Regions from separate parts of the Streptomyces sp. NPDC085927 genome, predicted to be linked through region 2. Evidence: riboswitches for the same ligand, from Rfam matches in the RefSeq annotation. Region 2 holds a riboswitch; each other region holds the start of a gene.

Region 1 (3,234 bases), on a different contig from region 2:
GGTGGTCGATGTGGGTGAGGAAGGTGTAGCCGGGGTTCTTGACGAGTTCGCGCTGGAGGTCGTCGTAGGCGGCCTTGCGGTCCTCGGGGTCCTGGCTGCGGCGGCCGGTCTCGAGGGCCTTGTCGACGGCGGGGTTGTCGTAGCGGGCCATGTTGTTGAAGCCGTCGCCGGCGAGGGAGGAGTGCAGCAGGGTGTAGAGGCCGAAGTCGGGGTCGCCGGTGCTGCCGAAGCCGGCGAGGACGGCGTCCTTGCCCATCCGGGGTTCGATGACCTCCCAGGTGGCGCCCTCGACCTTGACGTCGATGCCGGCCTTCTTGGCGTCGGAGGCGTAGGCGAGGGCGTGGTCCTGGCGGACCTTGTCGCCGGAGGGGTAGTAGAGGGTGAAGGCGGCCCGGACGCCGTCCTTGGCACGGATGCCGTCCTTGCCGGTCCTCCAGCCGTCCCGGTCGAGGATCTTCTGAGCCTCGGGGAGGTTCTGGGGGCGTTCGACGTCCTTGGTGTACCAGGGGTCGTCGAGGGGCAGCGGGCCGTAGGCGGGGCGGCCGGCTCCGTCGAGGATCTTGTCGACCATGGCCCGGCGGTCCACGGCGAGGTCGAGGGCGCGGCGGATCGCGGTGTCGCCGGTGACCTTGTGCGCGGTGGGGAGGGTGACGGCGCGGAAGTCGTAGGTGGTGGCCCGGTACGTGGTGCGGCCGTCGTCGTTCTTGAAGGTGGCGGCGAGGTTGGGCGGGAGGGTCGCGCCGTCGAGGTCGCCGGAGCGCAGCCGGGTGGCGCGGACGTCGTCGTCGGCGATGACCGCCATGGTGATCTTCTTCACCCGGGGGGCGCCGCCCCAGTAGTCCGGGTTCGCCTTGAAGGTCAGCTTCTCGCCCTTGCTCCAGCCGGTGAGCACGTACGGTCCGGTACCGACCGGCTCGGTGTTGAAGGAGCCGGTGTTGGGGTCCTGCTCACCGGTGATGTGCTCGGGGACGATGGGCAGGACGGTGCGGGCGGCGAAGGCCGCGTAGGGGTACTTGAGGGTGAAGACGACCTTGTCGTCGCCGTCCGCGCGGACCTTTTCGACGGCGTCCAGTTCGCTCTTGGCGGTGTTGTTGGTCTTGTCGTCGAGCACCGTTTCGTACGTGTGGACCACGTCCTCGGCGGTGAGGGGTTCGCCGTCGCTGAACGTCACGCCGGAGCGCAGGGTGTAGGTGTAGGTGCGGCCGTCGTCGCCGATCTCGGGCAGGGCCTTCGCCAGCGCGGGCTTCAGTTTCAGGTCGGCGTCCCGGGCGAGCAGTCCGTCGAAGATCTTGGAGTTGCCGTCCTTGCCGTAGCCGAGCAGGGGGCTCAGGGTGTCGGGTTCGGAGGGGACCCCGATCACCACGGATTCGGCGGACCCGCCACCGCCCGCACCGGCGTCCGTGCCGCCGGTCGGCGCCGAGCAGGCGGCGACCGCCGCGATCGCGGCGGCCGTGGTCGCCGCGCCGGTACTGCGCCGTATTCGTCGGGTCGTCATCGATCCTCACACCTCTACTGACCTGAATTCGTTGTTGCATATTAATTGCAGCAAGGTTCTGCCCAGAGCCCCGGCCCCCCATGCCGGCGTCCCGGCGACACAGTGGCCGCCCGGGCGGGCGGCGAAGGGCGGCCGGCGCACCACCTGCGCACACCCGCGCACACCCGCTGTCAGGGCCGCGGGTGTGCGCGGGGGCACGAGCTGCGGAACGCCGTCCGCGCGCGCCCCCGCACCCGCTTGTCACCAGGACGGATCCGGGTCTACTGTCGCCACGCCTTGGTGAACGGGAAATCCGGTGCGATACCGGTGCGGCCCTCGCCACTGTGATCGGGAAGTCCGGCTCCGGCCCCTGGTCCTGTCCCCCCGACAGGACCGACGGGCAGCCACTGGGTCCCTCCGGGACCCGGGAAGGCGGAGCACGGGCGGTGGTACCCGTCAGCCAGGAGACCGGCCAAGGCGCGTCAACCATCCACGAGGTGTTGGAGAGGGTCTGCTGAGCCATGCACATCGCCGAAGGTTTTCTGCCACCGGTACACGCGGTCGCCTGGGGCGCCGCGGCGGCGCCGTTCGTCGTCCACGGCGCCCGGTCACTCGTCCGTGAAGTCAGGGAACATCCCGAGAGCACGCTGCTGCTCGGCGCCTCGGGAGCGTTCACCTTCGTCCTGTCCGCGCTGAAACTGCCCTCGGTGACCGGGAGTTGCTCCCATCCCACCGGCACCGGGCTGGGCGCCATCCTGTTCCGGCCGCCGATCATGGCGGTGCTGGGCACCATCACCCTGCTGTTCCAGGCCCTGTTGCTGGCCCACGGCGGGCTGACCACGCTGGGCGCCAACGTCTTCTCGATGGCGATCGTCGGGCCGTGGGCGGGCTACGGCGTGTACCGGCTGGCGCGGCGGTACGGGGCACCGCTGATGGCGGCGGTGTTCTGCGGCGCGTTCGTCGCCGACCTGTCCACGTACTGCGTCACCAGCGTGCAGCTGGCGTTCGCCTTCCCCGACCCGGGGAGTGGCTTCCCGGGCGCGCTCGGGAAGTTCGGTTCCATCTTCGCCGTCACGCAGATCCCGCTCGCGGTGAGCGAAGGACTGCTGACCGTCCTGGTGATGCGCCTGCTGGTGCAGTCCAGCAAGGGTGAACTGACCCGTCTCGGCGTGCTGTTGACCGGTAAGCGTGCCGCGTCGGCAACGGCGGCGACGGAGACGGGGACGGGGACGGGGACGGGGGAAGGCTCCGACGCGAGGACAAAGCTCGAGCCGGAGTCGGAGACGACGGGCACGGCAGGGACGACGGGGACGACCGGTACCGGGACGGTGGCTCGATGACCAGGAACGCGAAGATCAACGCCCTGCTGCTGCTCGCCGTGGCCGCGCTCGCGGTGCTGCCGCTGGCGCTCGGGCTCGGCGACCACAAGGAGGAGCCGTTCGCCGGTGCGGACGGCGAGGCGGAGACCGCCATCACCGAGCTCGAACCGGACTACGAGCCGTGGTTCTCGCCGTTGTACGAACCTCCGTCCGGTGAGATCGAGTCGGGGCTCTTCGCCCTCCAGGCCGCCGTGGGCGCGGGGGTCCTGGCGTACTACTTCGGGGTGCGGCGCGGGCGTCGGCAGGGTGAGGAACGGGCACGGCAGCAGCAGCCGGCGCCCGGTGCCGGCCCGGGCGCCGGCACCGGCCGGCCCGACGAGGCGGTCTCCCCCGGCCCCCGGGCCTGATCCCGCGTGCTGCCGATCGACGCGGCGGCGCACA
Region 2 (3,234 bases):
CGCCGCTGGTCGCCGGCCTGGCCGCGATGTTCGCGACCCGGCTGACCTACCGCATGAACCGCAAGTCGGCCGACAGCAAGTCCTCCGAGAAGGGGTACCGGGCCGGACAGATCGCCTCCGCCGGTCTGGTCTCCCTGGCCCACGGCACCAACGACGCCCAGAAGACGATGGGCATCATCACCCTGGCCCTGGTCGCCGGCGGTGCCCTGGCTCCCGACTCGGACCCGCCGATGTGGGTCATCGTCTCCGCGGGCATCGCCATCGCGCTCGGCACCTACCTCGGCGGCTGGCGCATCATCCGCACCATGGGCAAGGGCCTGACCGACCTCCAGCCGCAGCAGGGCTTCGTCGCCCAGACCAGCGCCGCGACGGTCATCCTGGCCTCCTCCCACCTCGGTTTCTCCCTGTCCACCACGCACTCCGTCTCCGGTTCCGTGATGGGTGCGGGCCTGGGCCGCAAGGGCGGCGTGGTCCGCTGGTCCACGGCCACCCGGATGTTCGTCGCCTGGGGTCTGACGCTGCCGGCGGCGGCCCTGGTCGCGGCGGTCGCCGAGTGGGTCTGCGGCTTCGGCAGCTGGGGCACCGCCCTCGTCGCCGTCTTCCTGATCGCCTCCAGCGCGGCGATCTGGAAGATCTCCCGGCGCGAGGTCGTCGACCACACCAACGTCAACGACACCGACGACACCGACGGCCCCGGCGCCTCCGGGGCCACCGGCGAGGAGCAGAGCGGCGTCGTGACCGCGGCCATGGCCGCGGTGGCTCCCCCGCCGGCGGGCCCCGTGGCCGAGGAGCTCTCGGCCACCATCCCGGCCCCCACCGACCCGATGGCCCCTCCGGCCAGGACCACGGTCTGACCCCGCAGGAAGACACGTAGGAGAAGAGCACCATGAAGATCGACTGGGCGGCCCTCGGTTCCGTCTTCGGCGTCAGCCTCGTGGTCACCGTGGCCCTGGTGGCCCTGTTCACCCTGGGCATCACCGGCCTGTCCCGCCGTGAACGGGCCGCCGCCCAGGGCGAGTCCACGGTCCTGGCGATCACCGGCGCCTACGCCTGCTTCGCGGCCTGCGCGGCGGCGGTGGCGTACGGGATCTACCTGATCATGGCCTGACGACTGCCCGACGGCTGTCCGGTTCGCCTGACGGCGCCTGATTCCGGGGCAGGTCCCGGGCCGGCGTCCCGGTCGGGGCCATGTCGTCCGTCCGGCGGGCGGTGCGGGGCACATTGCCTCCGTACCGCCCGTTCCGCGTTTCCCGGACCGTCCGCCGGCCGGCCCCTGACCATCTCCGCCGGCTGTTTCCGGAGCGTCTGCCGACCGTTCCGAACTGCTTGTCGCGCCGCGGAACCCCCTGCCCGCGGTTCACCTTCCGGAACCCCTCTGTGGGCCTCAGCACACTTCAGCCTCGCAGGTCAAAGGCAAGTTGACGGTTCTTCCGGACCGTGGTGAACTGCCGGAGCCATTACGGCGGCAGGAGAGGAAGCCGGTGCGAATCCGGCGCGGTCCCGCCACTGTCACCGGGGTGCACGACCCCGGGAGCCAGGAACTCCCACCGCCGGTCTCGTCGAACCAGGGCGTGGACACCCTGAGTGAGGACATACCGCCATGCCCGGCTGCCTGTTGAGGTCGACCAGCGATGCTCCGCCCCGGTCCGGGGCGGCCGTTCCCGCCGGATCCCTCACCGGCTGAGCCCATGGGTGCCGATCGCGAGTTCGCGTACGGTGCCGCCGCCGGCCTCCTCGGCGACCTGCTTCTCGGCGATCCCCGCCGAGGGCATCCGGTCGCCGCTTTCGGGCGGGCCGCGGCTGCCGTGGAACGGGTGCTGTGGCAGGACGACCGGGGCCGGGGCGCGCTGCACACCGCCGTCTGCGTCGGCGGGGCCGTCGCTCTGGGGAGCCTGGCCGCCCGCTGCGTACGGTCCTCCCCCGCCGCCTCCGTCGCCCTGACCGGCGTGGCCACCTGGGCCGTCGTCGGAGGGACGTCGCTGGCCCGGGAGGCCCGCGCCATCGGGCGCGCCCTGGAGTCCGGGACCGCCGAGGGCATCGAGGCGGCGCGGGCGCGGCTGCCGCACCTGTGCGGGCGGGACCCGCAGGCGCTGGACGCCGAAGGGATCGCCCGCGCGGTCGTGGAGTCCGTCGCCGAGAACACCTCCGACGCCGTGGTGGGCGCCCTGGTGTGGGGTGCCGCCGCCGGTGTGCCGGGGCTGCTCGGGTTCCGGGCCGTCAACACCCTGGACGCCATGGTCGGTCACAAGTCCCCCCGGCATCTGCGGTACGGCTGGGCCTCCGCGCGCCTCGACGACGTCGCCGGGTGGCCCGGGGCGCGGCTGACCGCCGTACTCGCCGCGGTCGCCGGGCCGGATCCGCGGGGTGCCGTCCTGGCATGGCGCGCGGATGCCGCGAAGCATCCGAGTCCCAACGCCGGACCCGTGGAGGCGTCCTTCGCGGGCGCGCTCGGCGTGCGGCTCGGCGGGACGCTGTCCTACGCCGGGCGGGTCGAGCACCGGCCCGTCCTCAACGGCGGCGGCCGTGCCGTGACCGTGGCGGACATCGACCGCGCGGTACGGCTCTCGCAGCGCGTCGGCCGGCTGGCACTCGGCGTCGGCGTCGGCGCGCGCATCGGCGTACGGGCCGTCGTGCGGGCCGTCCCCAAGGCGCGCCGAAAGGGGCGTACGGCATGACGGGCGGTGCCACGGCCGGTATGAGGGGCGGCGGGCTGCTGGTCGCCGGTACGACGTCGGACGCCGGCAAGAGCGTGGTGGCCGCCGGGATCTGCCGGTGGCTGGTGCGGCAGGGCGTCAAGGTCGCGCCGTTCAAGGCGCAGAACATGTCACTGAACTCGTTCGTGACGCGGGAGGGCGCCGAGATCGGGCGGGCGCAGGCCATGCAGGCCCAGGCCTGCCGGGTCGAGCCGACCGCGCTGATGAACCCGGTGCTGCTCAAGCCGGGCGGGGAGCGGAGCAGCCAGGTCGTGCTGCTGGGCAGGCCGGTCGGTGAGCTGAGCGCGCGCGGCTACCACGGCGGGCGGCAACAACAGCTCCTGGGCACGGTGCTGGACTCCCTCGCGCAGCTGCGGGCCACGTACGACGCGGTGATCTGCGAAGGGGCCGGCAGCCCGGCCGAGATCAATCTGCGGCGCACCGACATCGTCAACATGGGGATCGCCAGGAACGCCTCGCTCCCCGTCCTCGTCGTCGGCGACATCGACCGCGGCGGGGTCTTCGCCTCCTTCTTCGGCAC
Region 3 (3,234 bases), on a different contig from region 2:
CGACATCATGACCTCGGCCGCGCTGCGCACCGCGGAGCGCATGGCCGCCCACCACACGCCGGAGGTGGTCTCCCGATGACCGCACAGCAGCAGCCCGCCCTGTACGTGCAGGACGTGACACTGCGGGACGGCATGCACGCCGTCCGCCATCGCTACACCGTCGACCAGGCCCGCGCCATCGCCGCCGAGCTGGACGCGGCCGGCGTGGCCGCGATCGAGATCGCCCACGGTGACGGCCTGGCCGGCTCCAGCATCAACTACGGCGTCGGCGCCCACACCGACTGGGAATGGATCGAAGCGGTGGCCGGTGCCACGCGGCACGCCATACCCACGACGCTCCTGCTGCCCGGCATCGGCACCGTCCACGACCTCAAGCGGGCCCACTCCCTGGGGATCCGCTCCGTGCGGATCGCCACGCACTGCACCGAGGCGGACATCTCCGCCCAGCACATCGCGGCGGCGCGTGAGCTGGGTATGGACGTCGCGGGGTTCCTGATGATGTCCCACATGGCCGAGCCGGCCGAACTCGCCCGCCAGGCCAAGCTCATGGAGTCCTACGGCGCCCACTGCGTCTACGTCACCGACTCCGGCGGCCGGCTCACCATGGACGGGGTCCGTGACCGCGTCAGGGCCTACCGCGACGTCCTCGACCCGGCCACCGGACTCGGCATCCACGCCCACCACAACCTCGCCCTCGGTGTGGCCAACACCGTGGTCGCCGTCGAGAACGGCGTCACCCGCGTCGACGCCTCGCTCGCGGGTCAGGGCGCGGGGGCGGGCAACTGCCCGCTGGAGGCGTTCATCGCGGTCGCCGACCTCATGGGCTGGGACCACGGCTGCGACCTGTTCCCCCTCATGGACGCGGCCGACGATCTCGTACGGCCGCTGCAGGACCGCACGGTGCAGGTCGACCGGGAGACGCTGACGCTCGGCTACGCGGGCGTGTACTCCAGCTTCCTGCGCCACGCCGAACGGGCCTCCGAGCGCTACGGCATCGACACCCGCGCGATCCTCGTCGAGGTCGGGCGCCGCAAGATGGTCGGCGGCCAGGAGGACATGATCACCGATATCGCTCTCGACCTCGTGGCGCAGGCCCCGGCGGGCTGACACCCATGCACGGCCGGTCCGGCCCGGGGCGGGTGCGCCGCCGCACCCGCCCCGGGCCCCGGGCCGCAGGCGCGCCGGGCAGACGGGCGATCAGCCTCCGGCGGCACCGGGACGGCGAACCGGCGGCGGACCCGGCGAGCGGTACCGGAACGCACCGTCGCGGGCGCGACCGGCGCCGCGCTCTCCCGCGACCAGGTCGTACGAACGTCTTGGTACGCTTCCGGAGCCAGTCGTGCCACATCCGAGGCCAGGGAATCCGGTGGGAATCCGGAACTGACGCGCAGCGGTGAGGGGGACGGGCGGAGCACTCATGACGCCACTGGGGCGGCGGGTCGGCCAAAGGGCCGGCGCGCACTGCCCTGGGAAGGCGCTCCGTCCGGACGAACCCGAGTCCGAAGACCTGCTGGCACCTCGCCGCCGTCGGCGGTGAGGTCCTTTGTAGGCCAGGCTCCGCGTACGAGCCCCGACAGTGCAAGGCGTACCCGTGCCCCGTGCTCTCTCCGTTCCCCGCTGCCGTGCCGCAGCCCTTCTCCTCACTCCCGCCCTGCTGCTCACCGCCTGCGGCGGAGCCGGCGAGGACACCGCCGCCGGCCCGGAACGGTCCGCCGCGTCTGGCTACCCGCTGACCTTCGACAACTGCGGGAACCGGATCACGGTGAAGTCGGCACCCGAGCGCGTCGTCTCCCTCAACCAGGGCACCACCGAGATCCTGCTCTCCCTCGGCCTCGCCGACCGCATGGCCGGCACCGCCACCTGGACCGACCCGGTGATGAAGGGCCTGAAGAAGGCCAACACGTCGGTGCCCCGCCTGGCGGACAACAACCCTTCCTTCGAGGAGGTGCTGGACGCCGAACCCGACTTCGTCACCGCATCCTTCGTCTCCACGCTCGGCAGGGGCGGCGTCGCCACCCGCGAGCAGTTCGGGGAACTGGGCGTTCCCACGTACGTCTCCCCGGCGGACTGCGCCGCCGGGAAGGACAACGACAGCGGCGGCGACGGCTCCCGCAGCACGGCGCTCACCCTCGACACCGTCTACGGCGAAATACGCGATCTCGCCCGCGTCTTCGGCATCGAGGAGCGCGGCGACGAACTGGTCGCGGAACTGAAGGAGCGGGTGCGCGGGGCCACCGACGGCCTGGACGCCTCCGGCACCTCCCTCATGTACTGGTTCGCCAACTCCCAGTCGCCCTACCTGGCCGGCTGCTGCGGCGCCCCCGGCGCCATCACCCGCGAGGTCGGTGCCGAGAACGCCTTCTCCGACACCCACGACGAGTGGCCGCAGATCAACTGGGAGACGGTCGCCGACCGCGACCCCGACGTCATCGTCCTCGGCGACCTGACCCGCAAGTCCCAGACCGCGGAAACCGCCGAGGCGAAGATCCGTTTCCTGGAGACCAACCCGGCCACGCGCAACCTCGCCGCGGTGAAGAAGAAGCGGTACGTCCTGCTCAGCGGCCAGGCGATGAACCCCTCCCTCCGCACCGTGGAAGGGATCGAGCAGGTCGCCGCCGGCCTGCGCGACTTCGGGCTCACCAAGTGAGCCCGCGCACCCTGCTGCTGACCGGCGGCGGGCTCGCGGCACTGGCCGCCTCCGTCGCCGCCGCCGCGACCATCGGGCCCGCCGACATCTCCACCGCCGACGTGTGGGCGTCGGTGGAAGCCCATCTGGGCGGCGGCGACAGCACGATGACGCCGCTGCGCGACGGCATCGTGTGGAACCTGCGGATGCCGCGCACCCTGCTCGCCGCCGTGTGCGGCGCCGGACTCGCCCTGTGCGGCGCGGTCATGCAGTCCCTGCTGCGCAACCCGCTCGCCGACCCGTTCGTACTCGGCGTGTCCTCCGGGGCGTCCACGGGCGCGGTCGCCGTGTTGGTGCTTGGTGTCGGCGGCGGAGCGCTGTCGCTGTCGGCGGGCGCCTTCGCCGGCGCGCTGGTGTCCTTCGGGCTCGTGATGCTGCTCAGCCACAGCCTCGGCGGGAGCATGGACCGGGTGGTGCTGTCCGGGGTGGCGGCCATGCAACTGTTCTCCGCGCTGACCTCGTTCACCGTGCTGACCTCCGCCGACGCGGAGACCACCAAGGGCGTGCTGTTCTGGCTGCTCGGCTCGCTCGCCGGTGCCGACTGGGGC

Evidence for each region. Region 2 has a riboswitch for cobalamin ahead of ACIF80_RS35420 (cobalamin biosynthesis protein). Riboswitches for the same ligand answer to the same signal wherever they lie in the genome.
Region 1: it holds a riboswitch for cobalamin, as region 2 does, so the genes downstream of both, ACIF80_RS33420 (energy-coupling factor ABC transporter permease) here and ACIF80_RS35420 (cobalamin biosynthesis protein) in region 2, are expected to answer to the same signal.
Region 3: it holds a riboswitch for cobalamin, as region 2 does, so the genes downstream of both, ACIF80_RS13645 (ABC transporter substrate-binding protein) here and ACIF80_RS35420 (cobalamin biosynthesis protein) in region 2, are expected to answer to the same signal.

What each region holds. Positions count from the first base shown of each region.
Region 1 covers NZ_JBITSN010000019.1:83,296-86,529, forward strand. The annotation lists gene ACIF80_RS33415 (ABC transporter substrate-binding protein) at 1-1,495, opposite strand, end outside; cobalamin riboswitch at 1,735-1,966, shown strand; gene ACIF80_RS33420 (energy-coupling factor ABC transporter permease) at 1,996-2,814, shown strand; gene ACIF80_RS33425 (energy-coupling factor ABC transporter substrate-binding protein) at 2,811-3,200, shown strand; gene cbiQ (cobalt ECF transporter T component CbiQ) at 3,207-3,234, shown strand, end outside.
Region 2 covers NZ_JBITSN010000024.1:60,553-63,786, forward strand. The annotation lists gene ACIF80_RS35410 (anion permease) at 1-854, shown strand, start outside; gene ACIF80_RS35415 (hypothetical protein) at 887-1,108, shown strand; cobalamin riboswitch at 1,433-1,564, shown strand; gene ACIF80_RS35420 (cobalamin biosynthesis protein) at 1,689-2,675, shown strand; gene ACIF80_RS35425 (cobyric acid synthase) at 2,696-3,234, shown strand, end outside.
Region 3 covers NZ_JBITSN010000004.1:377,133-380,366, forward strand. The annotation lists gene ACIF80_RS13635 (acetaldehyde dehydrogenase (acetylating)) at 1-79, shown strand, start outside; gene dmpG (4-hydroxy-2-oxovalerate aldolase) at 76-1,107, shown strand; cobalamin riboswitch at 1,318-1,530, shown strand; gene ACIF80_RS13645 (ABC transporter substrate-binding protein) at 1,592-2,647, shown strand; partial or broken gene ACIF80_RS13650 (FecCD family ABC transporter permease) at 2,644-3,234, shown strand, end outside.